Regions from separate parts of the Mesorhizobium sp. ISC11 genome, predicted to be linked through region 1. Evidence: predicted binding sites of a transcription regulator. Region 1 holds the regulator's gene; each other region holds the start of a gene.
What was found. Region 1 encodes PhoB, which activates phosphate uptake and scavenging genes when phosphate is short. Its sites were predicted from a motif close to TGTCATNNANCTGTCAT; they were not measured.

Region 1 (7,529 bases):
TTCGATCCGGCTACCGCGCTGCCGGTGCAGATCTATATGTGGGCGAACGAGGCCGAACGCGCCTTCGTCGAGCGCATGTCCGGCGCCATCATCATCCTGCTCGTCTTCCTCATGGCCATGAACATCACCGCGATCGTGCTTCGGCGTCGGTTCGAGCGGCGCTGGTAGAAAAAAGGCATTTTGGTATGAACATCATGACCGAACAGTCCCTTGAAAACGCAGTGGGCGACAAGATGAAGTCGAACGAAGTGATCAAAATGCGCGGCGACAAGGTCGGCGTGTTCTACGGCGAGAAGCAGGCGCTGTTCGACGTCGATCTCGACGTCCGCCTGAACCAGGTGACGGCGCTGATCGGCCCCTCCGGCTGCGGCAAGTCCACCTTCCTGCGCTGCCTCAATCGCATGAACGACACCATCGATTCAGCACGGGTAACCGGCAAGATCACGCTCGACGAAGAGGACATCTACGACAAGAACATCGATGTCGTCGAACTCAGGGCGCGCGTCGGCATGGTGTTCCAGAAACCCAATCCGTTCCCAAAGTCGATCTACGAGAACGTCGCCTATGGGCCGCGCATCCACGGATTGGCCAAGCGCAAGGCCGACATGGATCAGATCGTCGAGTCCAGCCTGAAGAAGGCGGCGATCTGGAACGAGGTCAAGGACCGTTTGCAGGAACCTGGCACGGGTCTTTCCGGTGGCCAGCAGCAGCGCCTGTGCATTGCACGCGCCATCGCCGTGTCGCCCGAGGTGATCCTGATGGACGAACCGTGTTCGGCGCTCGACCCGATCGCCACCGCTCGCGTCGAGGAACTGATCGACGAACTGCGTCAGAACTATACGATCGTCATCGTCACCCATTCGATGCAGCAGGCAGCGCGCGTGTCGCAGCGCACCGCGATGTTCCATCTTGGCTATCTGGTCGAGGAGGGCGCCACCGACAAGATGTTCACCACCCCCGACGACAAACGCACCCAGGACTACATCACCGGCCGGTTCGGCTGATCTCTGGCATATGAGGGACGAAGATCATGGGTGAACATACCGTCGCATCTTTCGATGAGGATCTGGAGCAGATCAGCCAGCTGATCCGCGACATGGGCGATCTCGCCCGCTCGATGGTCGGTGGCTCGACCAGGGCTTTGCTCAATTCGGACAATGCGCTGGCGCAGCGGGTGGTTTCCGACGACGCCATCATGGATGCACGCCAGCGCGAGCTGGACGATCGTGCCATCACGCTGATCGCCAAGCGCCAGCCGATGGCCAACGATCTGCGTGCGGTGGTCGGTTCGATCCGCATGGCCGGCGACCTCGAGCGCATCGGTGACCTTGCCAAGAACATCGCCAAGCGCGTCGGCACTGTCGGGCTGAGCGTCACGCCGCACGACCTTTCGCATTCGATCGACGCAATGGCGCAGCTGGTGCTGATCCAGGTGCAGGGGGTCGTCGACGAGTATGCCGCCGCTGACGCGGCAGCGCTTGCCACGCTCAGAAACAATGATGAACGCATCGACGTCAAATACACATCGGTGTTCCGCGAACTTCTGACCTACATGATGGAAGATCCGCGCAACATCACGGCGTGCACGCACCTGTTGTTTTGCGCCAAGAACCTCGAGCGGATCGGCGACCACGTGACCAACATCGCCGAAAATGCCTATTATGTTTTGACCGGCACGCAGTTGCCAGCCAACCGTCCGAAGCAGGACGAGACGGCAATGTCCGCGCCAGCGGCATGACAGGGGTGACCAGCCGATGATCGCGCCACGCATCATGGTGGTGGAGGATGAGGAGCCGCTAGGCGTGCTGCTCCGCTACAATCTCGAATCCGAAGGTTACCAGGTCGAGGTGGTGACGCGCGGCGACGAGGCCGAAATCCGGCTGCAGGAGAACGTTCCAGACCTTCTGGTGCTCGACTGGATGGTGCCTGCGGTTTCCGGTATCGAACTCTGCCGCCGGCTAAGGATGCGTCCCGAGACCGAGCGGCTGCCGATCATCATGCTGACCGCGCGAGGCGAGGAAAGCGACCGCGTGCGCGGCCTCTCGACCGGTGCCGACGACTATCTGGTCAAGCCTTTCTCGACGCCGGAGTTCATGGCCAGGGTCAAGGCGCTGCTGCGCCGGGCCAAGCCGGAAGTGCTGTCCAGCGTGCTCAAGGTCGGCGATATCGTGCTCGATCGCGAGTCGCACCGCGTCTATCGCAAGAAGAGCGAAATCCGGCTCGGGCCGACGGAATTCCGCCTGCTTGAATTCATGATGCGCCATCCAGGCCGCGTGTTCTCGCGCAGCCAACTGCTCGACAATGTCTGGGGCGAGACGATCTACATCGACGAACGCACGGTCGATGTGCATGTCGGCCGGCTGCGCAAGGCGGTCAACAACGGCCGCATGCCCGATGTCATTCGCACCATCCGTGGGGCGGGTTACGCCATTCGCGAGGACTGAACTCCCTCGTTTGAACTCACGCCACGTTCTTGCCGCCGAGACCGGATCTCGCCTGCACGCCCGGCGCAAAAATCTCCTGATCGACGAAGATCAGCGCCCGCATGGCGCAGCCTTCGCGGATCAGCGGCAGTTCGTTCGGCTCGGTGTCGAAGGAAATCGACTTGGAATGCTGACCGCCGGCGGTCTGGGCAATCGCTTGCCGCAATGCCGGCTCGATCAGGTCGAAGGCGGCGGCGCTGACGCCGACCATGGCGACCGGCGCCGGATCGATCAGCGCAAACAGGCTGCCGAGGCCGTAGCCGAGCGCTTCGCCGGCCTTGCGATAGGCTTCCCGTTCGGGCCCGTCCCTTTCGCGGGCGGCGGCAGCCAGGGCGCGCATGTCGGCGTCGCTGACATCGGCGACGGGCTCTGCATCCTCGCCCATCTGCCGCGCGTTGCGCCAGATGGCATAATTGCCGGCATAGGCTTCGACGCAGCCGCGCCGTCCGCAGCGACACAGCGCGCCGTTCGGCCGATGGATCATGTGGCCGAATTCGCCGCCCGAGGAATGGGTGCCGGTGAACAATTCGCCCTTCAGCACCAGCCCCATGCCGATGCCGTGCGACAGGAGGATGGCGATGAAATCGTCGCGGTAACGATCGGGGTCGCGCCAGCGCAGCGCCACCGCCATCATGTTGCAGTCGTTCTCCATAATGGCGGGGATGCCGAACTCCTCTTCGAATATGTCGGCGAAGGCGATGTCGGTGTGCGGCGTGATCGGCGACCACAGCATGGCGCGGGCACGGGTGTCGGTGATGCCCTGGACGGCCAGCGCGATACGAGCGATGCTGCGCACGTCCAGGTCGGGATCTTCCAGGCGGCGCCGCACGATTGCCGTGCACTCACCGATCAGCGAGTCGCGCGACATCGTCAGCGTGTCGAGCCGACGCTGTTCCTCGGATATTACCTGGCCGGCATAGTCGATGACGGCGACCGAGAGGAAGTTCAGCGACAGCACCACGGTCATTACCGCGGCCGCTTCCGGATTGAGGCTGAGGCCGACCTGCGGACGGCCGCGTTTGAGCGAGCCGGCCTCGCTCGGCTTGCTTTCGGTCAGGATGCCTTCGACGATCAGGTCGGATGAGATCGCCGAGATCGTCGAATGGCTGAGGCTTGTGGTTGCGGCGATCTCGGTGCGCGACGGCTGTCCGGCGCGGCGCACCGCGGCGATCACCATCGCGCGGTTGCGGCGGCGCAAATCGTCGTGGCGGATTCCGACCGACATGCTCTTTCATATCCTCCCGGTCGCCGCGGTTCTTCCTGCCCTGGAACGCTGTCGGTGACGCGGTCAAATACTGGCAGAAGCCGCGCGCCGTGTCATTTATTTATTCCGAGGCCCGAAAAAAAATTCGAGACGACATCAAAATCCATCAGAATCGATGTTGACAGCGTTCGGGCGTTGGCCCAGTATTTTTTCGAGGCTCGAAAAAATAGGGCCTCTGTGCCGGCCCTCGGGCCAGTTTGGTCGCGCCATACGCGGCGCAGGGAGGATAATATGAAAAGATTCACAGCCGCCATCCTGGCGGGTGCCGCCATGTCGCTGACGCTCGCGTCTGTCGCGCAGGCGAAGGACAAGGTCGTCGGCGTTTCGTGGTCCAACTTCCAGGAGGAACGCTGGAAGACCGACGAGGCCGCCATGAAGACGGCGATCGAGGCCGCCGGCGACAAGTACATCTCCGCCGATGCGCAGTCCAATCCCGGCAAGCAGCTTACCGACGTCGAAAGCCTGATCTCGCAGGGCGCCAATTCCCTGATCATCCTGGCGCAGGATGCTTCGGCCATCGGCCCGGCCGTGCAGAAGGCGCTGGACGAAGGCATTCCGGTCGTCGGCTATGACCGGTTGATCGAGAACAAGGACGTTTTCTACCTCACCTTCGACAACAAGGAAGTCGGCCGTATGCAGGCCCGCGAAGTGTTCAAGGTCAAGCCGGAAGGCAACTACGTCTTCATCAAGGGCTCCGGTGCCGATCCCAATGCCGACTTCCTGTTCTCGGGCTCGATGGAAGTGCTCAAGGAAGCCATCGACAGCGGCAAGATCAAGAATGTCGGCGAAGCCTACACGGATGGCTGGCTGCCCGCCAATGCCCAGAAGAACATGGAACAGTTCCTGACCGCCAACGACAACAAGGTCGACGCGGTGGTCGCGGCCAATGACGGCACTGCCGGTGGCGTCGTCGCGGCGCTGACGGCTCAAGGCTTGGCCGGCACCGTGCCGGTCTCGGGGCAGGACGGCGACCACGCCGCGCTGAACCGCATCGCCCTCGGCACGCAAACCGTGTCGGTGTGGAAGGACGCGCGCGAGCTCGGCAAGAATGCCGCCGAGATCGCCTCGCAACTGGCCGACGGCAAGAAGACAAGCGACATCGCCGGCGCCAAGGACTTCACGACGCCGGGCGGCAACACCGTCAAGTCGCTGTTCCTGACCCCGGTTGCCATCACCAAGGACAATCTCAACGTCGTCATCGACGCTGGCTGGATCAAGAAGGACGAAGTCTGCGCGGGTGTCGCTGCCGGCACCGTCGCGGCCTGTAACTGATCCGGACCACTTCGAAATATCTGAACGCCGCGGCCCAAAAGCCGCGGCGTTTTCTCAAAGAATTGTGTTTCCGCATCATGCGGATAGCTTCTAGGCTGGGCTCCGGCATGCGCGTCAGACGGTCAGCCGGTGGGAGGAAATCATGACCGACACGACGTCCAACCCGCAGGCCGATACGGCGCGCGCGTCGGAACTCGGCGCCGTCGCCCGGTTCCTGAAGGCGACCGAGATCGACACCCGGATGCTCGGCATGATCGGCGCGCTGCTGGTCATCTGGATTGGGCTGCATGTCATTTCCAGCCTGCGCCTCGGCGTCAACCCGCTCGATTTCGACAGCCGCACCTTTCTCACGCCGCGCAATCTGTGGAACCTGTCGGTGCAGACATCCGCGGTCGCCATCATGGCCTGCGGCATGGTGCTGGTCATCGTCATGCGCAACATCGACCTGTCGGTCGGTTCCGCCGAGGGCCTGATCGGCATGGTGATGGGATTTGCCCAGGTGCATTTCCTGGTGCGTTTTGTCGGGCTCGAACTCGGCAATCCGTGGATCTGGGTCCTGGCGCTGGTCATCGGCCTGGCGCTCGGCCTGTTGATCGGCGCCTTTCAAGGCTTCGTCATCGCCTATCTCGAAGTGCCCGCCTTTATCGTGACGCTGGGCGGCCTGCTGGTCTGGCGCGGTGCTGCCTGGTGGGTCACATCAGGCCAGACCGTGGCGCCGCTTAACGCCACCTTTCAGCTGATGGGCGGCGGGCCGGCGGGATCGATCGGCGCAACCTGGAGCTGGGTTGTCGGGATCGTCGCCTGCCTCGCCGTGGTGTTTGGGCTCTTCAACGGGCGGGTGCAGCGCAAGCGTTTCCGTTTTCCGCTACGTCCGATCTGGGCCGAGGCGCTGCTCGGTGTCGTCACCTGCGGCGCCATCATGGGTGCGGTCTGGCTCGCCAACTCCTACCCCTGGCCGATCGGCATCGTGAACAGATATGCGGCCGCCAACAACATCACCGTTCCCGAAGGCGGCCTGTTCATCGCCCACGGTATCGCCATACCGGTGCTGATGGCGGTCGCCGTCGGGCTGGTCATGACCTTCATCACCAACCGCACCCGTTTCGGCCGCTATGTCTTCGCCATCGGCGGCAATCCCGAGGCGGCCAATCTCGCCGGCATCAACACGCGCTGGATCACCATGAAGGTGTTCATGATCATGGGCGTGCTGGCCACGATTGCCGCGGCGATCTCCTCGGCCCGGCAGAATTCGGCCACCAACGTGCTTGGAACGCTCGACGAGCTGCTCGTCATTGCAGCCGCCGTGATCGGTGGCACGTCGCTAGCCGGCGGGTCGGGAACGATCATCGGCGCCATGCTCGGCGCCCTGCTGATGCAATCGCTGCAGTCCGGCATGGTGCTGCTTGGTGTCGACTCGCCGCTGCAGAGCATCGTCGTCGGCGCCGTACTGGTGATCGCCGTGTGGCTCGACACCGTCTATCGCAAGCGCGTCTAGGAGGGCATGCCATGACTGACAAGACTGCTCCTGCAGCCACCGCGCTGATCGACATGAGGAACATCTCGATCGCGTTTGGCGGCATCCGCGCCGTCGACGACACCTCGATCGATCTTTTCCCCGGCGAGGTCGTGGCGCTGCTCGGCCATAATGGCGCCGGCAAGTCGACATTGATCAAGATCCTGTCCGGCGCCTACAAGCGCGATTCGGGCCAGATCTTCGTCAACGGCGAGGAGGCATCGATCTCCAACCCGCGCGACGCCAAGAAATACGGCATCGAGACGATCTACCAGACGCTGGCGTTGGCCGACAATGTCGACGCCGCCGCCAATCTGTTCCTCGGCCGCGAGTTGATGACCGCCTGGGGCACGCTCGACGACGTTGCCATGGAGGCCGAGGCGCGCAAGGTGATGGGTCGGCTCAATCCCCGGTTCCAGCGTTTCAAGGAGCCGGTGATCAAGCTGTCGGGCGGCCAGCGGCAATCGGTGGCGATCGCGCGTGCGATCCTGTTCAACGCCCGCATCCTGATCATGGACGAGCCGACGGCCGCACTTGGTCCGCAGGAAACGACGCAGGTCGGCGAACTGGTCAAGCAGCTGAAGTCCGACGGCATCGGCATCTTCCTGATCAGCCACGACATCCACGATGTGTTCGAGCTTGCCGACCGGGTCTGCGTCATGAAGAACGGCCAGGTGGTCGGCACCGCCCGCACCACTGATGTCACCCAGGACGAGGTGCTGGGCATGATCATTCTGGGCAAATGCCCGCCAGGCGCCATTCCCGGACCGGGCGCGCTGAAGATCGCGGCCTGAGATCAAGCCAGATCGCGGTTGCCGGACACGTGATATGCCAGCCGTAGGGATGGCTTGGCCTTGGCATTGTGTTGGCAGGGCGACTTGCGCATAAAGGTCCGACATTGCTCAGGGACCGCACGATCCGTTGAAGAAGCTTTTCCCGATCATCGCCTTTATCGCCGTCGCGCTGATCAGCATGGTGATGGCAGGTTTTGCCTACT
Region 2 (7,529 bases), 260 kb from region 1:
ACCGCCGTCGACTGGCTGTCGCGCGTCGAGATCGACGAGGACCGCATCGACGACGAGCCCCGCGCCTTTTCCGGCGGCATGCGCCAGCGCCTGCAGATTGCCCGCAACCTCGTCACCGGGCCGCGCCTGGTGTTCATGGATGAGCCAACAGGCGGCCTCGATGTCTCGGTGCAAGCCCGCCTGCTCGACCTGCTGCGTGGTCTGGTCACCGATCTCGGTCTGGCGGCCATCGTCGTCACCCACGACCTTGCCGTGGCGCGGCTCTTGTCGCAGCGCATGATGGTGATGAAGGACGGCCGCGTCGTCGAAAGCGGCCTCACCGACCGCGTGCTCGACGATCCCCGCGCGCCCTACACGCAATTGCTTGTTTCCTCGATTCTGCAGGTTTGACGATGGCGCCAAGGCACCCCCCTCTGGCCTGCCGGCCATCTCCCCCTCAAGGGGGGAGATTGGCTATCGTCCTCGGTTTCGCCACTCTCCAACGTTGCAGAACAAGCGCAACGAGAAAGCCGCCGATCTCCCCCCTTGAGGGGGAGATGCCTGGCAAGGCAGAGGGGGGCGTTGGCCCGCAAACGAACGACAATTGGAGGGCCTTCTGATGGCAACCCCCCTCGTTGTCTCCGATGTCGCCAAGAGTTTCACCATGCACCTGCGCGACGGCATCAAACTGCCTGTTGTCGCCGGTGTCTCGTTCTCGATCAGGGCTGGCGAATGCACCGTGCTCGGCGGTCCTTCCGGTGCCGGCAAGAGCTCGATCCTGAAGATGCTCTACGGCAACTACGCCGTCGACGAAGGCCAGATCATCGTCACGCATGGTGATGGGCTGATCGACCTCGCCACCGCCAGCCCGCGCACCGTGCTGGCCATACGCCGGCAAACGATCGGCTATGTCAGCCAGTTCCTGCGCACCGTGCCGCGCGTCTCGGCGCTCGACGTCGTCGCCGAACCGCTGGTCGAGCGCGGCGAGGATCGCGAGATTGCCCGCGGCAAGGCACGCGCCTTGCTGGCGCAGCTCAACCTGCCGGAGAAACTCTGGGCTTTGCCGCCTGCGACCTTCTCCGGCGGCGAGCAGCAGCGCGTCAACATCGCACGCGGCTTCATCACCGAGCACCCGATCCTGCTGCTCGACGAGCCGACAGCCTCGCTCGATGCCAGGAACCGCGATGTCGTGATCGAACTCATCGCCGCCAAGAAGGCGGCTGATGTCGCCCTGCTCGGCATCTTCCACGACCACGACGTGCGCGAGGCGGTTGCCGACCGCATCATCGACGTCACCGCTTTCGCGCCCGGAAAAATCGCCGCATGACCAGGAAATTATCCGAGACGCCGTTGATCCATCCGACGGCGGAGGTGCAGAACTCGACGCTCGGCCGTTGGACCGAGATCGCCGACCGCAGCCGGGTCTCGGAAAGCGAACTCGGCGACTATTCCTACATGATGCAGGACTGCGCCGTCTGGTGCGCGACGATCGGCAAGTTCGCCAACATCGCGGCCAGCGTGCGCATCAACGCCACCAACCACCCGACCTGGCGGCCGACGCTGCACCATTTCACCTATCGCGCCTCCGATTACTGGGACGATGCCGAGCACGAGACAGAATTTTTCGCCCAGCGCCGCGCCAAGCGGGTCACCATCGGCCACGACACCTGGCTCGGTCACGGCTCGACCATCCTGCCCGGCGTCACCATCGGCGATGGCGCCGCGGTCGGCGCCGGCGCTGTCGTCTCGAAAGATGTAGCGCCCTATACGATCGTCGCCGGCGTGCCGGCAAAGCCGATCCGCGAGCGCTTCGATCGCCGCACGGCCGAACGCTACCAGGCGCTGGCCTGGTGGGACTGGGACCATGCAAGGCTGCGGGCCGCGTTGGATGACTTCCGGGAGCTCGAGGCCGAGGCGTTCTTGGAGAAATATGGCGGATAGCGACGCCAGGAACGGGCTGTCACTGACGCTGGGCAGCGGGGGCAAACCGCCCCCGCCCCTGCTATCCGCATGACGTGCCTCTCGACACCGGCATCGACGCCATGACGGCCCTTGTCTGGAACGCCTGAAGGACGGCCTCGCCATCGCCGGCGCGCGACGGGCGAGTATATGCGCATCAAGTGGTGCCGTCTGGCCACCGGCGCCAGCTCGCCAGGCCTGCATTCCACATCACCTTCGACTGCTGATCCTGGGCCGGCCGCAGACTCCGGCCTGTGGAGCGTAACAAAACTGACATCAACGCGACACGGCAGGTTCATGTGGCTGCGCTAGGCGAATGCCTGACGATCAATGGTCCCGGACTGGAACCTGCCCCCATGCCAGCAAATTCTGCCACGCTCGAAATCCGCGGTGTCACCCGACGATTTGGCAAGAACACTGCCGTCAGCGACATCAACATCGCGATCCCGCAGGGTCAGATGGTTGGCGTCATCGGCCGTTCGGGCGCCGGCAAATCGACCCTCCTTCGCATGATCAACCGTCTCATCGATCCCAGCCAGGGGTCGATTTTTTTTGACGGCGCCGAGGTCTCGAAGCTGAGCGGCTCGCCGATGCGGCGCTGGCAGCGCGACTGCGCCATGATCTTCCAGCAGTTCAACCTGGTGCCGCGCCTCGACGTGCTGACCAATGTGCTGCTCGGCAAGCTGAACCACCGCTCGACCATCACCAACCTGTTCGGCATGTTCTCCCGCGCCGAATGCGCCGAGGCGGTCGCGGCACTCGAGCGGCTCGACATCGCCCGCACCGCCCTGCAACCCGCCGGCACCTTGTCGGGCGGCCAGCAGCAGCGCGTCGCCATCGCTCGTGCCATGATGCAGCAGCCCAGAGTGATCCTCGCCGACGAGCCGATCGCCTCGCTCGACCCGCTCAACGCCAAGGTGGTGATGGATTCGCTGCAGGACATCAATTTGCGCGAAGGCATCACCGTCGTCACCAATCTGCACACGCTGGACACCGCCCGCACCTACTGCAACCGCATCATCGGCATGGCTGCCGGCAAGGTCGTCTTCGACGGCCCGCCGGAAGAGCTCAACCGCGAGGCGGTGCGCCTCGTCTACGGCGCCGACAGCAATGGCCAGGAAATCTCCGAGGCCATCACCTCGACCAGCGTTGCCTTCAGCCGAAAGATCGCCGCATCCGCCGGACCGCTCGAGCCCGCATTCCCGGGATATTGAGAGCGGTTGGGATCGCCAGCCCACGTCAAGGGCACCTGTCAAAATCGATAACGCTGCCGGCGCGGGGCCGGAACCTACAGGAGAAATATCCAATGTTCAGGAAGATGGTCTTTGGCGCCGTTTCGGTGCTCGCCATGGCGACCAGCATGGCCCATGCCGCCGACATGAAGGAATTTCGCGTCGGCATTCTCGGCGGCGAAAACGAAACCGACCGGCTGCGCAACTACCAGTGCCTCGCCGACCATCTGAAGGCCGAATTCGGCTTCGAAAAGGTCTCGCTGTTCCCCGCCGCCGACTATGACGGCGTCATCCAGGGCCTGCTCGGCGGCACGCTCGACTTCGCCGAACTCGGCGCTTCCGGCTACGCCAGCGTCGCTCTCAAGGACCCGAAGGCGGTCACCCCGATCCTCACCACCCAGCAGACCGACGGCGCCACAGGCTATTATTCGATCGGCCTGGCGCTGAAATCCTCCGGCATCACCGACATCAAGTCGGCCAAGGGCAAGAAGCTCGGCTACGCCGATCCGGATTCTACCTCCGGCTACCTGATCCCGCTGACCCAGATCCCGAAGGATACCGGTGCTTCGAACGAAACCTTCTTCGCCTCGACCCAGTTCAACGGCGGTCACGAGAACAACGTCCTGGCCGTGCGTGACGGCAAGGTCGACGTGGCGGTGGACGATTCTTCCGGCATCGGCGACTTCAAGGACGGCTACACCTCCGGCACCTTCCACAAGGAAGTCGCCAAGGGCGCCGTCGACCCCAACGACTTCGTCGAAGTCTGGCGCTCGGGTCTGATCCCGAACGGCCCGCTGGTCGTGCGCACCGCGCTCGGCGACGAAATGACCGCCAAGCTCGCCGACTTCTTCACGCAGTTGCCGAAGAAGGACAAGGCTTGCTTCGAAGGCGTCGAGGGCGGCGACTTTACCGGCTACGTCCCGGTTAAGGCGGACTTCTACAACGTCATCGTCGAAGCCCGTAAGGCAGCCATCGGCGGCTAACGGCGAAATCAGGAAGGGCGGCGTCGAGAAAACGCCGCCCTTCTTGCATGTCCGATCATGACCCTTTCCGTGACAGCCCCTTCCGGCGCCACTCATCAGATGGCCGACGCCTGGCGTCGCCAGACGTCCTTGCGCCGGCTCTACACCGCCATCGGTGTCGGCCTGCTCATCACCGCGCTCGGCAGCACCATGTGGTTCGCCGACGAGGCCAATGCCGGGCATTTCTTCGACCGGTTGCCGCATTTGCTGGATTTCCTGAGCTGGCTCGTCCCCAAGGATTGGAACGATGTCTGGCGGGCGATGTTCGACATCGCTTCTCCGCATGACACCGGCACCCAGGAATTCAATTTTCCGCTTGGCCGCTCCTATGTCTGGGGCAGCTTCTACATCCCCGAATATTTCGAGCTGATGCTGACAACGCTCAACGTGGCGCTGGTCTCGACCTTCATCGGCTTCGTCTTCGCCGTGCCGTTCTCCTTCATCGCGGCGCGCAATTTGACGCCGCATCCGGTGCTGCGGCTGATCGTCAAGCGCCTCATGGAACTGCTGCGCGCCTTTCCCGAGATCGTCATCGCCGGCCTGTTCGCCGCCATCGTCTCGATCGGCCCGATCGCTGCCATCATCGCCATCGGCCTGCATTCGATCGGCGCGCTGGGCAAGCTGTTCTACGAGATCAACGAGAACATCGACATGCGCGCCGAGGAAGGCCTGAGGGCCGTCGGCGCCAACTGGTTCGAGCGGGTTCGCTTCGCCGGCCTGCCGCAGGTGCTGCCCAACTTCATGTCCTACACGCTGCTGCGTGTTGAGATAAATGTCCGCATTTCCACCATCATGGGCGCGGTCGGCGGCGGCGGTATCGGCGAGGAGTTGAAGCTGTCGATCTCGCGCGGCTTCGGCGCCAAGACGATAGCCCTCGTGCTGCTCCTGTTCACGACGATCTTCATCGTCGACCAGTTCTCCGCCTGGCTGCGCCGCAAGCTGGTCGGCGAGCAGGCTTTCGTGATGAGCGCTTGACCATGGCCACCATGACCGCCGATCAGATCCAGTCGATCGAAGAGCGCTTCCCGCAGGTGTTCCAGCGGCCGTTCCACAAGCGCTTCGGGCCGCTGATGCTGCTTGGCGGCATCTTTCTCTACCTGCTGTACGCCTTGTGGTTCTTCAACCTGCCGCAGGTCATGCGAGAATCGCACTGGGAGCGCCTGCCGCTGTTCCTGACCCAGTGGATCAGCTACGACGTGCAGCCGATCTTCCGCCTCGATGAGCCGCAGATCACTGCCAAATATCCACGCTTCTCGGTGCTCGGCCCGAACCCGGATCCGGACTGGGTCAAGACCAATGCCGATGGTTCGGTGACGATCCTGATCGACGGCACCGCCAAGTCGATCACCTTCACCAAGACGCAAGCGACGATAATTGCCAACGGTGAGACTGTCGCGGTCGCGCTCGGCACCGGCAAGCCGCTGATTTCGGGACCGGCTCCCGGCTGGATCACCGCGCATGAGGATGAGGTGGTCGCCGACATGGGCTTTGCCGGCGAGGCCCGCGTCGCCGTTGACCGCGTCAGGATACGCAAGCGGTTTCTAGGCTGGGCAAACTTCGTCTTCGACACGCGCTCGCCTTTCTTCGGCAAGTCGGCGAGCGAAGTCGCCTCGCTGATCGTCTCCGGACCGGAACTGAAACCGGGCACGTCAAATCTGGCGCTGGCCGGCGACAACATCTGGAACAACGCCCAGTGGCAGCATGGCGATGTCTGGACGAAGCTCCTGCAGACCATCGTCATGGCCTTTCTCGGCACCATGCTGGGCGGCATCGTCGCCTTCCCGCTGGCCTTCTTCGCCGCCCGCAACATCACGCCCAGCCGGCTGGTCAACCAGGTGCTCAAGCGCTTCTTCGATTTCATGCGCTCCATCGACATGCTGATCTGGGCGCTGTTCTTCACCCGCGCCTTCGGGCCGGGACCGCTGGCTGGCAGTGCGGCGATCTTCTTCACAGAGGTCGGCACGCTCGGCAAAACCTATTCCGAGGCGCTGGAGAACATCGACGACAGGCCGCGCGAGGGGATTACCTCGACCGGAGCCAACGGCCTCCTGGTGCAGCGCTACGGCGTGCTGCCGGAAGTGGTGCCGGTGTTCATCAGCCAGACGCTCTATCAGTGGGAATCCAACACCCGCGGCGCCACCATCATCGGCGCTGTCGGCGCCGGCGGCATCGGCCTGAAACTGTGGGAAGCGATGCGCACCAACTCAAACTGGGCCAACGTCTTCTACATGGTGCTGCTGATCCTGGCCGTCGTCTTCATCTTCGACAACATCTCCAACTTCCTGCGCCGCCGGCTGAGCCGGACCATCCACGACTACAACAGGATCCAGGCTGAGCAGGGGTAGGCTTGTGATGCAGACGCGCAAGTCGTCTCGACCGGCGCCAAAGGATCGACCCCCACTCCGTCGAGCTTCGCTGGTGGCTCGGCGAAGCCGAGACGGAGTGGGGGAACCACCTGGCAACCGCCGCGAACGCAAATAGAAAATGGGCCAGGGCGCCTAAGCCGCCTTCTTCCACCCGCTCTTGATCTGCCTATACCCCTCCCGATAGACCGCTTCCGGGGTCTCTGAAAAATCCCGCCACACCTTGGTCGCCGCCGCCAAATCCTTGAGTGAGCGGCCGAACGCCTCGATCGTCAGCCAGTCGTCATAGCCGCTCTTGCGGATGGCGGAAAACGTTTCGGCCCAGGGGATGTTGCCGCGCCCCGGCACGCCGCGATCATTCTCCGAAATATGGATATGCACGACATTCCTGCGGTGTTTCGTGTAGGCGCCGATCGGGTCGGCCTCCTCGATATTGGCGTGGAAGGTGTCGTACATCGCCTTGATGTGCGGCCGGTCGATGGCGTCGATATGCTCCGACAGGTCCGCCATCGTGTTGACGAGATAGCATTCGAAGCGGTTCAGCGCCTCGAGCCCGATGGTGACATTCCTCTTGCCGGCATGGTCGCCGATGGCGCGCTGCGAGCCGACGGAGCGCTTCTTCTCCGCGGCCGTCGGCCCAGAGCCGGAAAAGGACCCGAGCGTCGAATGCAGAGGGCCGCTCAGCGTGTTGGCCCCAAGCGCCTGCGCGCAGTCGATCGCCCATTTCATGTAGTCGACACCGGCCTTGCGCGTTGCCGCGTCGGCCGAGATCAAATTCATCGCCGGATCGCCCATGGCCGAAACCGCAGTCCGCTCCAGCCCGATGCGGTCGAGCAGATCGCCGAGCTTTTTATAATCGTCCGGCGTGCCGGCGAAGATCGGTATCTCGACGCCATCGAAACCGGTCGCCTTGATGTCGCGCAGCAACGGCTCGTGTTTCTTCGACACCGCCGTCGTCCACAAGAACATGCACA
Region 3 (7,529 bases), 3.1 Mb from region 1:
ATGCCGTTGGCGCGCTGTTCCCATTTCAGCCTGGGCATGATGCCGGGCATCGACGCCGTCAGCAGGTAGACGACGCGCATCATCGCGGCGAGGACGCGGGCGCGCTCCAGATAACGCGGCGATGCCAGAGCCTTGATCTCGGGGGCGATGGCTTCGTTGAAGATGCCGTCGTGACGATAGGCGTTGGCCATCGCCAGGAAAGCACGGCCAGGATGGTCGACGCCGAAGAAGGACGCGTGCGCAATGATGTTGAGCGATTGCTTGCCGCGGTATTCGGGATGCGCGCGCCAGCCGATGTCCGCCAGCAATGCGGCCGCGTGGCGGTAGCGCGCCTCGTCCTCGGTCTCGTCGATGCCGAAGGCGGCAAAGGTCTTGGCGGTCCAGTCGACAAGTTCATGCGCATGGGTGACGGAGCGCGAGCGCAGGCGGGCGAGTTCCTCCGAGGCCGAAATCAGCGGATCGGCCTTCCGCTCGGCCTCGTCGAGCAGCGAATAGAGAAAGCCTTCGCGCACGCCAAGCGCCGAGACGATGATCTTCGACGGCTGCATCGCCGCCATGATCTCCTGCAGCACGATGGCGCCATAGGGCAGCAGCGAACGGCGGTTCTTCGAAACGCCTTCGATGCCCTTGACCTTCTCGATCTCGGCCTTGGCCACCTGCTTGAGGAAGTTCGCCGCGCTTTCGGCCGATATCTCGTAATGGTGCATGACGCCAAGCGGATAGTTGGTCATTTCCATGTGCAGCCGGGCAAGATTTCGCCAGGTGCCGCCGACGGCGTAGAAGGGCCTGCCCTGCCCGCCTTTCAACAGCTTGGCCTTCGCCAGTTCGTCACGCGCGATCCTGGCCGCCTGGGTCAGCGAGTTCTTCGCCATGTCCTGCAGGCGCAGGCCGCCCAGCGGCAGCGTGATGCCGTCGCCGATCGCCTCGCCGCTGACATCGACCAGTTCGAGGCTGCCGCCGCCCAGATCGCCGGCGATGCCATCGGCCGGATGGAAACCGGAAATGACGCCGAGCGCGGAATAGTACGCTTCCTGACGACCGCTGATCACTCGGATCTCGGTCTTCAGCACATCCTCGGCGCGGTGGATGAAATCGGGGCCGTTGACCGCCTCGCGGGCCGCCGCGGTCGCCAGCACATACATCTGCTCGGCGCCCGCCTGGTCGGAAAGCGCACGAAAGCGGCGGAACTCTTCCATCGAGCGCGTTACCGCCTCGGGGTCGAGCTTGCCCGTCGAAACGATGCCGCGGCCGAGACCGGCCAGCATCTTTTCGTTGAACAGCATGGTCGGCGAGCGCGCCAGCCCCTCATAGACGACGAGACGGATCGAGTTCGATCCGATGTCGATGATGGACAGCGGTCGGCGGTCCTGCAGCCGGCCCTGAGAATCAGACAGCATCAGCCGGACGCTGCAGCGTTCTTCTTGCGGCGCTTGAACTGCGCGATGCGCTTGGGCGCATGCGACTTCAGCGCGTCACCCCGTCCCGACAGGCTCGGATTGGTCATGAAATATTCCTGCGCGTTGAACGGTTCCTCGCCCTCCTCCAGCACGACGCGCCGGGAGGTTCCATCAGCCAATACGTCGAAACTTTGCTGATTGTCCATAATGTTGCCCAGCATGATCTGGCCAAGGATCTGTTCATGCACAGTTGGATTGGTGATCGGCACCATGGTTTCGACGCGGCGGTCGAGATTGCGCGGCATCAGGTCGGCCGAGGAGATGTAGACGATCGCCTCGTCCGACGGCAGGCCGAAACCATTGCCGAAACAATAGATGCGGCTGTGCTCGAGAAAACGGCCGACGATCGATTTTACGCGGATGTTTTCCGACAGGCCCGGAACCTGCGGCCGCAGGCAGCAGATGCCGCGCACGACAAGGTCGATCTCGACGCCGGCGCGGCTGGCATCGTAGAGCGCGTCGATGATGATCGGATCGACGAGGGCGTTCATCTTCATCCAGATGCGCGCCGGTTTGCCTTGCACCGCGTAGGCAATCTCGTCGGCAATGTGCTTCAGGATGCGGCTTCTCAGCGTGAACGGCGAGATCGCCAACCGCATTTCGTCCGTCGGCTCGGCATAGCCGGTGATGAAATTGAACAGCTGGGCGACATCGCGGGCAATCGTCGGATCTGTGGTGAAGAAGGACAGGTCGGTGTAGATGCGTGCGGTGACCGGATGGTAGTTGCCGGTGCCGAGGTGCACGTAATTGCGCAGCTTGCCGTCCTCGCGCCGCACCACCAGCGACATTTTCGCATGTGTCTTCAGTTCGAGAAATCCGAACACCACCTGCACGCCGGCCCGCTCCAGGTCGCGCGCCCAGCGGATGTTGGCTTCCTCGTCGAAACGCGCCTTGAGCTCGACCAGCGCGGTGACCGACTTGCCGGCCTCGGCCGCGTCGACCAGCGCGCGCACGATCGGGCTGTCGTTGGAGGTGCGGTAAAGCGTCTGCTTGATCGCCACCACCTCCGGATCGGCCATTGCCTGGCGCAGGAACTGCACCACCACATCGAAGGATTCGTAAGGGTGATGGACGACGATGTCCTTCTCGCGGATGGCGGCGAAACAATCGCCGCCATGCTCGCGGATGCGCTCGGGAAAACGCGGATTGTAGGGCGTGAATTTCAGGTCGTCGCGGGGAACGGCGACGATCTCGGAAATCTGGCTGAGCGCCAATGGACCGGTCAAGACGCTGATGCGGCTGGACGACACGCCAAGCTCGCCGGCGACGAAATCGCGCAATTCGCCAGGCATCAGCCTGTCGAATTCGATGCGGATCACCGATCCGCGCCGACGCCGCTTCAGCGCCGTTTCGAACAGGCGCACGAGGTCCTCGGACTCCTCCTCGACCTCGATATCGCTGTCACGGATGATGCGGAACGTGCCGGAGCCCTTGACCTCGTAGCCGGGGAAGAGCTTGCCGATATAGAGGCCGACAGCCTCTTCCAGCGGGATGAAGCGGACATGATGCTTGCGGTCCGGCAGACGGATGAAGCGCTTCAGCGCCACCGGCAGGCGCAGCAGCGCGCTCATCTCCTCGCCATTCTTGCGATGGCGCAATTGCAGCGCCATCGAGAAGCCGAGATTGGGGATGAACGGGAACGGATGCGCCGGGTCGATCGACAGCGGGGTCAGCACCGGGAAAACCTGTTCCTGGAAATGGTCTTCCAGCCAGATTTTCTCGTCCTTGGTCAGCGCATCGCGGGTGATGCTCTCGATGCCTTCCTTGTTGAGCAGCACGGTGAGCGCCGAAAGGCTCTTCTGCTGGTCTTCCTGCAGCCGCTCGACCTCACGCAGCAGCTGTTCGAGCTGCTGTTCGGGGGTGCGGCCGTCGGGGCTCTTCAGCGTGATGCCCTCGCGCACCTGGCCGGCAAGACCGGCGACTCGGACCATGAAGAACTCGTCGAGATTGGCGGCCGAGATCGACAGGAAGCGGACGCGCTCCAGCAGCGGATGATTGAGGTTCAGCGACTCCTCGAGAACGCGCCGGTTGAACTGCAGCCAGGAAAACTCGCGGTTGACAAACCGGTCCGGGTTGCCGCCTTCCGGGCGAGCCACCTCGACATCCACGAATTCGTTCTGCACCGGCTTCAGTTCGTTCATGATTCCCGCTCTTCCACACCCGCTCAAGCCGGCTAGCCAGTCACTCTAGCGACCCATGGTCCCTCCCGGAAACCGAAATCGGTTTTCGGGCCATGGGTTAACCGGCTTAACTTATCCTCTGACAGGCTTTTGCGACAGTTTGATTTCATCGAACTTGCAAAGAGGCCTGATATGATCCAGATGCAGACGAGACTGCGTTAAGGAGACGACGATGGCAGGCGGTTCCATTCCCCATTTTCAGAACGATGCGGGCTATCCGGCAATCGACATCGGCGTGAAGGAATTCATGTGCACGGGCGCCAATCCGCCTTTCGACCACCCGCATGTGTTTCTGGACATGGGCGACGACAATGAAAAAGTCTGTCCCTATTGCTCGACGCTCTACCGCTATTCGCCGAAGCTGAAGGCGACGGAAACGCTGCCGGCCGGATGCATCTACATCGAACAGGCCGCCTGAGACTTTCGCGACCAGCCCGATGAACGACACGCGTTCCCGGCAAATTGTCGTCGCCGGGGCCGGTGTCGCCGGATTGACCGCAGCCCTTGCATTCGCCTCGCGCGGCTACGCGGTTCGGGTGTTCGAACAGGCGCAGCGCCTGGAAGCTGCCGGCGCCGGCATCCAGCTCTCTCCAAACGCGACGCGCATCCTTCGCCAGCTTGGCGTGCTCGACCGGCTGCTGCCGGCAGCGGTGCGGCCGCAAGCCGTGGTGTTGAAGAAGGCCGCGACCTTGCGCGAACTGGCGCGCGTGCCGCTGGGGCAAGCCGCCGAAACCCGCTGGCAAGCACCCTATCTCGTCGCGCACAGGGCCGATCTGCAGAGCGCATTGACCGCGCGCGTTGCCGAGGTGCCGGATATCCATCTCACCACCGGCGCGCGCATCGGCGACGTTGCCTCCGGCCCGCATGGCATCACGGCGACGGCCGAGATCGACGGCAAGACCATCGAGGCGGAGGGCTTCCTGCTGGTCGGGGCCGATGGCGTCTGGTCATCGGTGCGCCCACTTGTCGACTCGGCCAAGGGGTCGGCTTCGCCAAGAAACCATTTCTCCGGCGAACTGGCCTGGCGCGCGACCATCGCAGCCGATAGCGCCGCGGGGCAGAGCTTTGCCGCCATCGGCGCCAGGGACTGCGTCACCACCTTCCTGCATCCCGGCTTCCATATGGTGGCCTATCCCGTCAGCAAGGGTGCGGCCTTCAATCTCGCGGCCTTCACCAGGGGCGACCGCATTGCCGAGGGCTGGTCCGGCAACGCCGACGCCGGGATCCTGACCCGAGCTCTTGCCGGCACTGCGGCAGAACTTGCCCGTCTGGTCGAGCAGGCCGGCCCGTGGACCGCGTGGCCGATCCACACTGTCGACCCGCAACAGCCCTGGACAACACCGAACGGCATGGCGCTGATCGGCGACGCCGCGCATGCGATGACCCCATTCGCGGCGCAAGGTGCGGCCATGGCGATCGAGGATGCAGCGACGCTTGCCGACGCCGTCTACGCCTCCCCTACGAACCCGCTGGCCGCGCTTGCGGTTTGGGAACAGTCACGGCGGCCGCGTGTCGCGCAGGTCGCCCGACGCGGCGCTGTCAACCGGCTGGCCTGGCATGCCGCAGGGCCGGTGGCGATTGCGCGCAACGTGTTCCTGAAAATGCGCTCGTCGGAAAAACTCGCGGCGGATTTGGACTGGCTCTATGGCTGGCGGGCACCGGAGGCTGACGAAAGCTGAAACCTGCGAAAGGTTGGCGGGACAGAGGGGGGTGTGAAGGAACGCGACACTCGCCAATTCGCGGAATGCCCACGCTAATTATACAGCCGCATCGATAGCCCGAGCGATACAGGCAGCGGGTTCCACCAGCCGGTGCGCAGGCCTGCGGTGCGCAAGGCGGCCGCCGTCCAGGTGTTGCAGCCGATCAGTGCGTTGAAATGGCCGTTGGCTTCGTAGAAGCCGTCGAACCTGGAATAGGCCGCGTCCGGAACGAGGATCGGGCCTTCCGGTCCGCGCTGGAAACTCGCATCGATGAAATCGAGCAACGCCGCGAACCGGTCCTCTGTGATGTCGAACCCCGCGATGTCAGGGGGCGGTTCGAGGATGTCACCGGCGACATCGACATGCATGACCGACGCGTCGAGGGTCAGTGCCTTCATCACCGGTACCGCCTTCAGCTCGGACCATGTCGGCGTCTCCAGGTAGAAGGCGCGACCGCCCCAGCCGAAGACGATGTAGCGGACCTCCGGCCTGTCGGCCGGTATGCCGGCGTCGACCAGGAAGTGGAAACGCTGGCGCACGGCATCGTCGACCGGGATGGCGATATCGGTGTGGATCGGATTGTTCAGCACCAGGATGTGGCGCGTCGCGGCGGGCATGGCGGCGGCCGCCGGCCACAGCGGCCGCGGCACGAGGGTGCCCGTCGTCACGGCGAGAGCGACGACAATCAACAGAAGGCCTAGAAAACGTCCCAGTCTCTTCATGAAAAGCGGCTCTGCAAAAGCGCTCCAGCGCGACAGGAACGGTCGCCTGTTATGCCATACGCAAAAGAGCCCGGCAGTGTTTCAGCCGGGCTCCTCGCAAACATCGAAAGCCTAGTGCAGGATCTGCGACAGGAACAGCTTCGTGCGCTCATGGCGCGGGTGGTCGAAGAACTCGGCCGGCGTGTTCTGCTCGACGATCTGGCCCTGGTCCATGAAGATCACCCGGTTGGCGACCTTGCGGGCAAAACCCATCTCGTGGGTGACGCACAGCATGGTCATGCCTTCTTCGGCAAGGCCAACCATGGTCTCCAGCACTTCCTTGATCATCTCCGGATCAAGCGCCGAGGTCGGCTCGTCGAACAGCATGATGCGCGGGTTCATGCACAGCGAGCGGGCAATCGCCACACGCTGCTGCTGGCCGCCGGAAAGCTGGCCGGGATATTTGTTGGCCTGTTCCGGGATCTTGACGCGCTTGAGGAAATGCATGGCGATTTCCTCGGCCTGCTTCTTCGGCGTCTTGCGCACCCAGATCGGCGCCAGCGTGCAGTTCTCCAGGATGGTCAGATGCGGGAACAGGTTGAAGTGCTGGAACACCATGCCGACCTCGCGGCGCACCTCGTCGATCTTCTTGAGATCGTTGGTCAATTCCTTACCGTCGACGATGATCTTGCCCTTCTGGTGCTCCTCCAGGCGGTTGATGCAGCGGATCATGGTCGATTTGCCGGAGCCGGAGGGGCCGCAGATGACGATGCGCTCGCCGCGCATCACTTTCAGGTTGATGTCCTTCAGCACATGGAACTCGCCATACCATTTGTGCATGGCGATGATGTCGATGGCGACATCGGTCGTCGAAATCTGCATCTTGGCGGCGTTGACCTTGATCTCTTCGGCGCTGACGGCATTTTCGGTGGCCATGAGAGGGATCCCCTTGTTCTTTTGTTTATGTTTAGCGTTTGTGGCCGGTGTCGAGCCGGCGTTCGGTGTACATTGAATAGCGCGACATGCCGAAGCAGAACAGCCAGAAGACGAAGGCGGCGAAGATCAGGCCGGACCTCGCCGTCTGCGCGGTTGCCCAGTTTGCATCGGAAAAATTCTGTTTGACGATGCCGAGCAGGTCGAACATCGAGATGATGATGACCAGGCTGGTGTCCTTGAACATGCCGATGAAGGTGTTGACGATGCCCGGGATGACCAATTTGAGCGCCTGCGGCATGACGATGAAATACATCTTCTGCCAATAGCCGAGGCCGAGCGAATCGGCACCTTCATATTGGCCCTTGGGGATCGCCTGCAGGCCGCCGCGCACCACTTCGGCCATATAGGCGGCGGCAAACAGCGACACGCCGATCAAAGCGCGCAGGAACTTGTCGAACGAAACGCCCTCCGGCAGGAACAGCGGCAGCATGACGCTGGCGAAGAACAGCACGGTGATCAGCGGGATGCCGCGCACCGTCTCGATGAAGACGACGC
Region 4 (7,529 bases), 270 kb from region 1:
GCTGAAACCGACGTCAACGGCCAGGTCTCGATCCTCGAGAACGCCGTTGCCAGCAACCCGGCGGCCATCGTCATTGCGCCGACCGAGTTCAAGGCGCTCGGCAAGCCGATCGATGAAGCCGCTGCCAAGGTGAAGGTCATCGGCATCGACTCCGGCGCCGACTCCAAGGCCTTCACCTCGTTCCTGACCACCGACAACGTCCAGGGCGGCCGCGTCGCTGCCGACGGCCTCGCAGCCGCCATCGGCGCCGCCAACGGCGGCAAGATCGAGGGCGACGTTGCCCTGATCACCAACGCACCTGGCGCCGGCTCGCTCGAACAGCGCAAGCAGGGCTTCACCGAACAGCTGGCCGCCAAATATCCGGGCCTCAAGCTGGTTGCCGACAAATACGCCGACGGCCAGGCCACCACCGGCCTCAACATCGCCACCGACCTGATCACCGCCAACCCGAACCTCAAAGGCATCTTCGCTTCCAACCTGATCATGGCGCAGGGCGTCGGCCAGGCCGTCGCGGAAAACAACCTTGGCGGCAAGCTGGCGCTGGTCGGTTTCGACAGCGACGAGAAGCTGATCAAGTTCCTCAACGACGGCGTCATTTCCGCCCTCGTCGTCCAGGATCCGTACCGGATGGGCTATGACGGCATCAAGACCGCGCTCGCCGCCTCCAAGGGCGAGAAGGTCGAAGCCAATGTCGACACCGGCGCCAACCTGGTGACCAAGGACAACATGAAAGACCCCAAGATCGACGCGCTGCTCAATCCGAAGCTCTGAGCCGTCGCATCCGCAATCGTCTCCGGGGCACCTCGCCCCGGAGACACAAACTGCCGCACAAACGGCTTGGCAATCCGCACGCCTGAGCCAGGCTGTTTTCGAGGCATATCCCTGCCTCGCCGCGTGCCAATCGTGAGGCCAGCCTGGGAAGCCAATCCGGGAGGCCAATCTGGGAGGATTGTCATGATTTCGACGGCGCAGGAACTGCATCCCGCACCCGTTCTGGAACAGGGGCGGACTATCCTCGAATTGCGTGGGCTGGAGAAGCGCTATCCCGGCACCCACGCGCTGAAACCGGTCGACCTCGCCTTCAAGTCCGGTGAGATCCACGCCATCGTCGGCGAAAACGGCGCCGGCAAATCCACGCTCATCAAGCTTCTGACCGGCGTCATGCCGCGCACCTCCGGAGAGATTGTCTGGGAGGGCCAGCCGGCCGCCCTGGCGACGCCGCACGAGGCGATGGCGCTCGGCATCAATGCCGTGCACCAGGAAGTCGTGCTGTGCCGTCACCTGACGGTCGCCGCCAACATGTTCCTCGGCGAGGAGAATTCGCGCTTCGGCATCCTGCAGCAGCGCGCCATGGTCAGGCAGGCGCAGACGATCATCGACGACCTCGGCTTCGATCTGCCGGCGCATGTCACGCTCGGCGACCTGACCATCGGCCAGCAGCAGCTGATAGCCGCCGCCCGCGCCACCGTGCGCGGCACCAAATTCCTGATCTTCGACGAGCCGACCGCCTACCTCACCCGCAAGGAAGCCGACCAGCTCTTCACGCTGATCCGCCGTCTGAAGGGCGAAGGCGTGACGATCATCTACATCAGCCACCGCATGGAGGAAGTGTTCGAACTCGCCGACCGGGTATCCGTGCTGCGCGACGGCACGCTGGTCGGCACCCGCAACATCGCAGAGACCAACGATGCCGAACTGGTCAAGATGATGATCAACCGCTCGATCGAGCAGGTCTATCACAAGGAGCATTTCACGCCGGGCGCCGCCATCATCGAGGCGAAAAACCTGTCCGGCAAGGGCTTCGAAAATGTCTCGATGACGGTCCGCGCCGGCGAGATCGTCGGACTCTATGGGCTGATCGGCGCCGGACGCAGCGAGTTCGTCACCACGCTCTACGGCCGCCACCGCAAATCCGCCGGCCAGATCCTCTGGGAAGGCAAGGAGGTACAGGTCAATTCCGAACATGACGCGATTAAGCTCGGCATGGCGCTGGCGCCGGAGAGCCGCCGCGACCAGGGCCTCTGCCTCAACCTGCCGGTCGGCTTCAACCTCAACCTGCCGATCTACAAGCGCATCTCGAACAATCTGCTGATTTCGAGCACGCAGGAGAAGACGCAGGCCGATCGCCAGATCGCCGATCTGCGCATCAAGACACCGACACGTGGCGCGCTGGCATCCAGCCTGTCGGGCGGCAACCAGCAGAAGATCGTCATCGGCAAATGGCTAGCGCACGGCGCCAAGCTGTTCATCTTCGACGAACCGACCGTCGGCGTCGATGTCGGCACCAAGGCCGAGATCTACCGCCTGTTCGGCGCGCTTTTGTCAAAGGGCGCCGGCATCATCCTGATCTCGTCCTATCTGCCGGAAGTCTATGAACTCGCCGATACGCTGCATGTGTTCCGGCGCGGCAAACTGGTGGCGACGCACGGTTTTCACGCCGCCAGCCACGAGGATATTCTCACTCAGGCGCTCGCCGAGAAACAAGAAAAGCTGGGAGGACAGATATGAGCACCGAGGCGATCGCCGTCGAAAAACCGAAGCGCAACTATAATGTCCTGTTCGGGCTGACGCTATTGGCGCTGCTGGTTCTGCTCTGGATCCTCCTCTCCGTGACGACGACGAGCTTCGCCTCGGCCAACAACATAGCCAATCTCCTGCGCCAGGGCTCGATGATCGCCATCATGGCGGTCGGCCAGACCTTCGTCATCATCACCGGCGGCATCGATCTGTCGGTCGGCGCCGTGGTCGGCTTCGCCACCGTGGTCGTGGCCATGATGATCAATGCCGGCTTCCCCATCTGGCTCGCCATTCTGGTGACGCTGCTGGTCGGTGTCGCCATCGGCATGTTCCACGGCTTCGGTATCGTCAAGATGGGCCTGCCGCCCTTCATCATCACGCTGGCGACGTTGACCTCGCTGCGCGGCATCGGCCTTTTGATGACCAACGGCAATTCGATCAACATCAACAGCGACACCTTCACCGCCTTCTCGCGCAATTCCTTCATCGGCATCCCCAACCTGTTCTGGATGGTGATCCTAGTCGGCATTCCGGCCTATATCTTCCTGCACCACAGCCGCTGGGGCAGATACCTGTTTTCGGTCGGCTCCAACGCCGAAGCCTCGCGCCTGTCCGGCGTCAATGTCCAGCGCACCATCTACATGGCCTACACGCTGTCGGGCCTGTGCGCCGCCTTCGTCGGGGTGCTGCTGGCCGCCCGCATCGGCATCGGCAACCCGACGCAGGCCGAGGGCTGGGAACTGCAGGCGATCGCGTCGTCGGTCATCGGCGGCACCTCGCTGTTCGGCGCCGTCGGCTCGGTGCATGGGCCGCTGCTCGGCGCCTTCATCCTGGCCACCATCAACAACGGCGCCAACCTGCTCAACGTCAACTCGTTCTGGCAGCGCATCATCACCGGCGCGCTGATCATCATCATCGTCTACTTCGACGGCCTGCGCCGCCGCGGCAAGTAGCGACCCCGCAATCAACCGCCGGTCCGCCACACCAACGGGCCGGCGATTTCATGACTGGATTAGCGCATGAAAGCCGTCCTCTGCCGTTCGCCCGGCGATCTTGTCTTTGAAGACCGGCCCGCACCCGAGGCACCGCCTCCCGGCTGGGCGCTGGTGGCGGTCAGCCATGTCGGCATCTGCGGCACCGACTACCACATTTTCGAGGGCAAGCACCCGTTCCTCGCCTATCCCCGCATCATGGGTCATGAGGTCTCGGGTACCGTGATGGAGACCGGCGAAGGCGTCGAACTGGCCGTTGGTGAGCCCGTCGTCGTCAATCCCTATCTTTCCTGCGGCAAGTGCATCGCCTGCCGGCGCGGCAAGCCTAATTGCTGTGTCAGGATCGAGGTGCTTGGCGTGCATCGCGACGGCGCCATGTGCGAACGCATCCTGGTGCCGGCGCAAAATCTCTATCCGGCCAACGGCCTGTCGCTGGCCGACGCCGCTGCCGTCGAGTTCCTGGCCATCGGCGCGCATGCCGTGCGGCGCGCCCGCGCCGACCCCGGCGCCCGCACGCTGGTCATCGGCGCCGGCCCGATCGGGCTCGGCACCGCCATCTTCGCCCGCATCGCCGGGCTGGACGTGACACTGCTCGACATGAGCAGTGAAAGGCTCGCCTTCGCTGGAAACGAGCTTGGTTTCCAGACCCTAGACGGCTCGCGCGGCGCGGTGCCCGATCTGGTCAGGGAAGCGACATCAGGCGAAGGCTTCGATGTCGTCTTCGACGCCACCGGCAACACCCAGTCGGTGCAGTCGGCCTTCGCCCATGTCGCGCATGGCGGAACGCTGGTGCTGGTCTCCGTCGTCAAGGACGACATCAGCTTTTCCGATCCGGAATTCCACAAGCGCGAGATGACGCTGATCGGCAGCCGCAACGCGCTGCGCGCCGACTTCGACCATGTCGCCGCCTCGATCCGCAACGGGGCCGTACCACTGGCCAAGCTCGTCACACACCGCACCACACTCGCCGCCACGCCGCGCGATCTGGCTCGTTGGGCGCATGAGAAATCCGGCCTGATCAAGGCTGTGATCGAGGTGGGGTTATAACATGGCAGGCGGCGAAGCCGGTCCTCAAATGCGCCGCCGCTGGCAAGTGAATGCGGCCGAGCTGGGCCGGGCACTCCCTACAGCGCCGACAGCTTCAGCTCCACCCGTTCGGCCGGAAAGCGCGACTCGGAAAACTGGATCGGCTGGCCGTCCGGCGTGACGTTGACGGCAACCGTGACCAGCACGATGGCGCCCGGCTGCAGGTCGAGGTCGGCAAGGTCCGCCGCATCGGCATGGCGCGCCGACAGCACGGTCGATTGCCTGAGATAGTCGTCTATGCCGAACCGCGCCAGCGATGCGGTGATCGAGCCTGTTTCCGCCATCGCGGCATCGATGCCGGCAAAGCGCCGGGCCTCGAACCAGCCGGCAGCGCGCGACACCGGCCGTCCGTCGGCTTCGCCGCGCGTTTCCAACCGGATCACATCGGCTCCCTTGGGAAGACCCAGTCCCTCGGCGACGCGCTGGCTGGCCGGCTCGACCGACGAGGCGAGCAGGACGATGTGCCGTTCCGTCGTTTGCCCTTGCAGCCCTGTCGAAAACCGTGTGCGCGCCCCGATCGGATAGGACAGCCGCTTGCGCGACAGTACGAAGGTGCCGCGCCCCTGCTCGGCCCGCAGCACGCCTTCCCTTACAAGGGCTGATATGGCGTTGCGCACCGTGTGACGGTTGACGCCATAGCGTTCTGCCAGCGCCACCTCCGGCGGCAGCGCTGCATTCTCCGTGAAATCGCCGATGGCGATCGCATGCAGGATCTTGTCGGCGATCTGCCGCCACAGCGAAACGCCACTGCGCCGCTCGATGCTGTCCGCTAACAGCCGCCCGACCATCATTGCCCCCAACCTTCCAGCGCCCAGTCTTCCAGCGCCCAGTCTTCTATCGCTGTCATCCACCCGTCATGGACACGCGTTAGATAATAGATATAATTTGTATAGTTGTCTACATCAATAGACAAATTAACAAAGAGGAATGCTGCTGATGCGAGGACAGGAAGCCCGCGACCAGGCCGAGCGCAAAGCCGCCATGGCAACCCTTACGCAATCCAGCGGCGATGACATCGTACGGCTCTGGAATGAGGCCGGACTGCCTTCGGACGCCGAGCTGTTGCGCGGCCCCGAAACCGGCCTTGTCACCCTGCGCGGCCGCATCGGCGGCGGCGGCGCCCCTTTCAATGTCGGCGAGGCGACCGTCACCCGCGCCACGGTCAGGCTACCCACCGGACAGGTCGGCCATTGCTATGCGCTTGGCCGCGACAAGCAGAAGGCGAAGCTGGCGGCTATCGCCGACGCCCTATGGCAGGACCCTGCCCGCCGCAATGAGGTCGAGACCGGACTGATAGCGCCTCTGCGGTCGGCTCTGACCTTGGCGCACGAAAAACGCCGCGCCGAGACGGCGGCAACGAAGGTCGATTTCTTCACCATGGTTCGCGGAGAAGACTGATGGACATTGCAGCGCAATCGATCGAGGGCGGGTTCGCCGATCCGGTCTTCAACGCCCAGACCGTGTTCCGCGCCGTGATGGACGCAATGGCTCGGCCGGGCAGCGTGCAACCGCTGCCGGCCTTCGCCCGCCCGCCGGTGCCGCTCTCGGCTACCGCCGGCGCCATCGCACTGGCGCTGTGCGACAATGACACGCCGCTCTGGCTCGACCCGGCTTTGCAGGCCTCCACCGCGATCAGATCGTGGCTTGGGTTCCATACCGGCGCGCCATTGGCCAACACACCGGCCGATGCGCATTTCGCCTTGATCGCAGCACCTGCCGAGATGATGGCGCTCGATGGCTTTTCGCAGGGCACGCAGGATTATCCCGACCGCTCGACGACGCTGATCCTGCAGGTCAGCGATCTGGTCTCCGGCACGCCGCTATTGCTCGAAGGTCCCGGCATCGAAACCAGCGCCACGATCGCGCCGGCGCAGATGCCACGCCATTTCGTCGAGCAGTGGAAGCAGAATATCAAGCGCTTTCCGCGCGGCGTCGACATCATCCTCGCCACATCAGGCGGCATCGCCTGCCTGCCGCGCACGACGCGCATCAAGACGATGGAGGCGTAAGATGTATGTCGCGGTAAAAGGTGGCGAAGCGGCAATCGCCAACGCCCACAGCCTGCTGGCCGACCGCCGGCGTGGCGACCGTTCGGTGCCCGCCCTTCGTCTCGACCAGATCGTCGAGCAGCTGGCGCTCGGCGTCGACCGGGTGATGAGCGAAGGCTCGCTCTATGATCGTGAACTGGCCGCGCTCGCCATCGTCCAGGCGCGCGGCGACATGATCGAGGCGATCTTCCTGGTGCGCGCCTACCGCACCACGCTGCCGCGCTTCGGCTACTCCAGGCCCATCGACACCGCCAATATGCTGGTCGAGCGGCGCGTGTCGGCGACCTACAAGGATCTGCCCGGCGGGCAGTTGCTCGGACCTACCTTCGACTACACCCACCGGCTGCTCGATCCCGAGCTTGCCGCCGGCGCCGATGTCGCCGAGCCCTTGCTGCGCGAGACGGAAGCGCAAGCCATGCCACGCGTCTCGGCGATCCTCGCCCGCGAAGGCTTGATCGAACCGGATGGCGACATGCCGCAGGACCATGTCCCCGGCGACATCACCCGCGAGCCGCTCGAATTCCCGATGGCGCGCGACATCCGCCTGCAGGCGCTGTCACGCGGCGATGAAGGATTCCTGCTGGCGCTCGGCTATTCCACCCAGCGCGGCTATGCCCGCAACCACCCCTTCGTCGGCGAGATCCGCATCGGCGAAGTCGAGCTGGAGCTCGACGTGCCCGAACTGCCCTTCGCGGTGCCGCTCGGCACTGTCCGGGTCACCGAATGCCAGATGGTCAACCAGTTCAAAGGCTCGGCCAAGGCGCCGCCGCAATTCACCCGCGGCTACGGCCTGGTCTTCGGCCAGAGCGAACGCAAGGCGATGGCCGTGGCACTCTGCGACCGGGCGCTGCGCACGAAAGAGCTCGGCGAGGATGTCGTCGCCGCG

Region 2: a site for PhoB is predicted at 2,199-2,215, ahead of phnC (phosphonate ABC transporter ATP-binding protein). Genes of this name have one in related genera too.
Region 3: a site for PhoB is predicted at 3,730-3,746, ahead of RPF88_RS12635 (RNA degradosome polyphosphate kinase). Genes of this name have one in related genera too.
Region 4: a site for PhoB is predicted at 5,437-5,453, ahead of phnF (phosphonate metabolism transcriptional regulator PhnF). Genes of this name have one in related genera too.

Annotation. Positions count from the first base shown of each region.
Region 1 is NZ_JAVSPW010000001.1:5,647,056-5,654,584, forward strand. Features, by position in the region: gene pstA (phosphate ABC transporter permease PstA) at 1-168, shown strand, start outside; gene pstB (phosphate ABC transporter ATP-binding protein PstB) at 186-1,004, shown strand; gene phoU (phosphate signaling complex protein PhoU) at 1,031-1,738, shown strand; gene phoB (phosphate regulon transcriptional regulator PhoB) at 1,755-2,444, shown strand; gene RPF88_RS27310 (ROK family protein) at 2,461-3,708, opposite strand; gene xylF (D-xylose ABC transporter substrate-binding protein) at 3,979-5,019, shown strand; gene RPF88_RS27320 (sugar ABC transporter permease) at 5,162-6,514, shown strand; gene RPF88_RS27325 (ATP-binding cassette domain-containing protein) at 6,526-7,326, shown strand; gene RPF88_RS27330 (CHASE domain-containing protein) at 7,454-7,529, shown strand, end outside.
Region 2 is NZ_JAVSPW010000001.1:5,908,244-5,915,772, reverse strand. Features, by position in the region: gene phnK (phosphonate C-P lyase system protein PhnK) at 1-390, shown strand, start outside; gene phnL (phosphonate C-P lyase system protein PhnL) at 599-1,306, shown strand; gene RPF88_RS28595 (DapH/DapD/GlmU-related protein) at 1,303-1,920, shown strand; gene phnC (phosphonate ABC transporter ATP-binding protein) at 2,295-3,152, shown strand; gene phnD (phosphonate ABC transporter substrate-binding protein) at 3,245-4,153, shown strand; gene phnE (phosphonate ABC transporter, permease protein PhnE) at 4,211-5,167, shown strand; gene phnE (phosphonate ABC transporter, permease protein PhnE) at 5,170-6,537, shown strand; gene RPF88_RS28570 (sugar phosphate isomerase/epimerase family protein) at 6,691-7,529, opposite strand, start outside.
Region 3 is NZ_JAVSPW010000001.1:2,521,761-2,529,289, forward strand. Features, by position in the region: gene ppx (exopolyphosphatase) at 1-1,397, opposite strand, end outside; gene RPF88_RS12635 (RNA degradosome polyphosphate kinase) at 1,397-3,598, opposite strand; gene RPF88_RS12640 (zinc-finger domain-containing protein) at 3,810-4,055, shown strand; gene RPF88_RS12645 (FAD-dependent monooxygenase) at 4,075-5,316, shown strand; gene RPF88_RS12650 (TIGR02117 family protein) at 5,391-6,059, opposite strand; gene RPF88_RS12655 (amino acid ABC transporter ATP-binding protein) at 6,171-6,920, opposite strand; gene RPF88_RS12660 (amino acid ABC transporter permease) at 7,006-7,529, opposite strand, start outside.
Region 4 is NZ_JAVSPW010000001.1:5,917,974-5,925,502, reverse strand. Features, by position in the region: gene RPF88_RS28660 (ABC transporter substrate-binding protein) at 1-771, shown strand, start outside; gene RPF88_RS28655 (sugar ABC transporter ATP-binding protein) at 955-2,508, shown strand; gene RPF88_RS28650 (ABC transporter permease) at 2,505-3,470, shown strand; gene RPF88_RS28645 (zinc-binding alcohol dehydrogenase family protein) at 3,537-4,556, shown strand; gene phnF (phosphonate metabolism transcriptional regulator PhnF) at 4,634-5,383, opposite strand; gene phnG (phosphonate C-P lyase system protein PhnG) at 5,532-5,993, shown strand; gene phnH (phosphonate C-P lyase system protein PhnH) at 5,993-6,604, shown strand; gene RPF88_RS28625 (carbon-phosphorus lyase complex subunit PhnI) at 6,606-7,529, shown strand, end outside.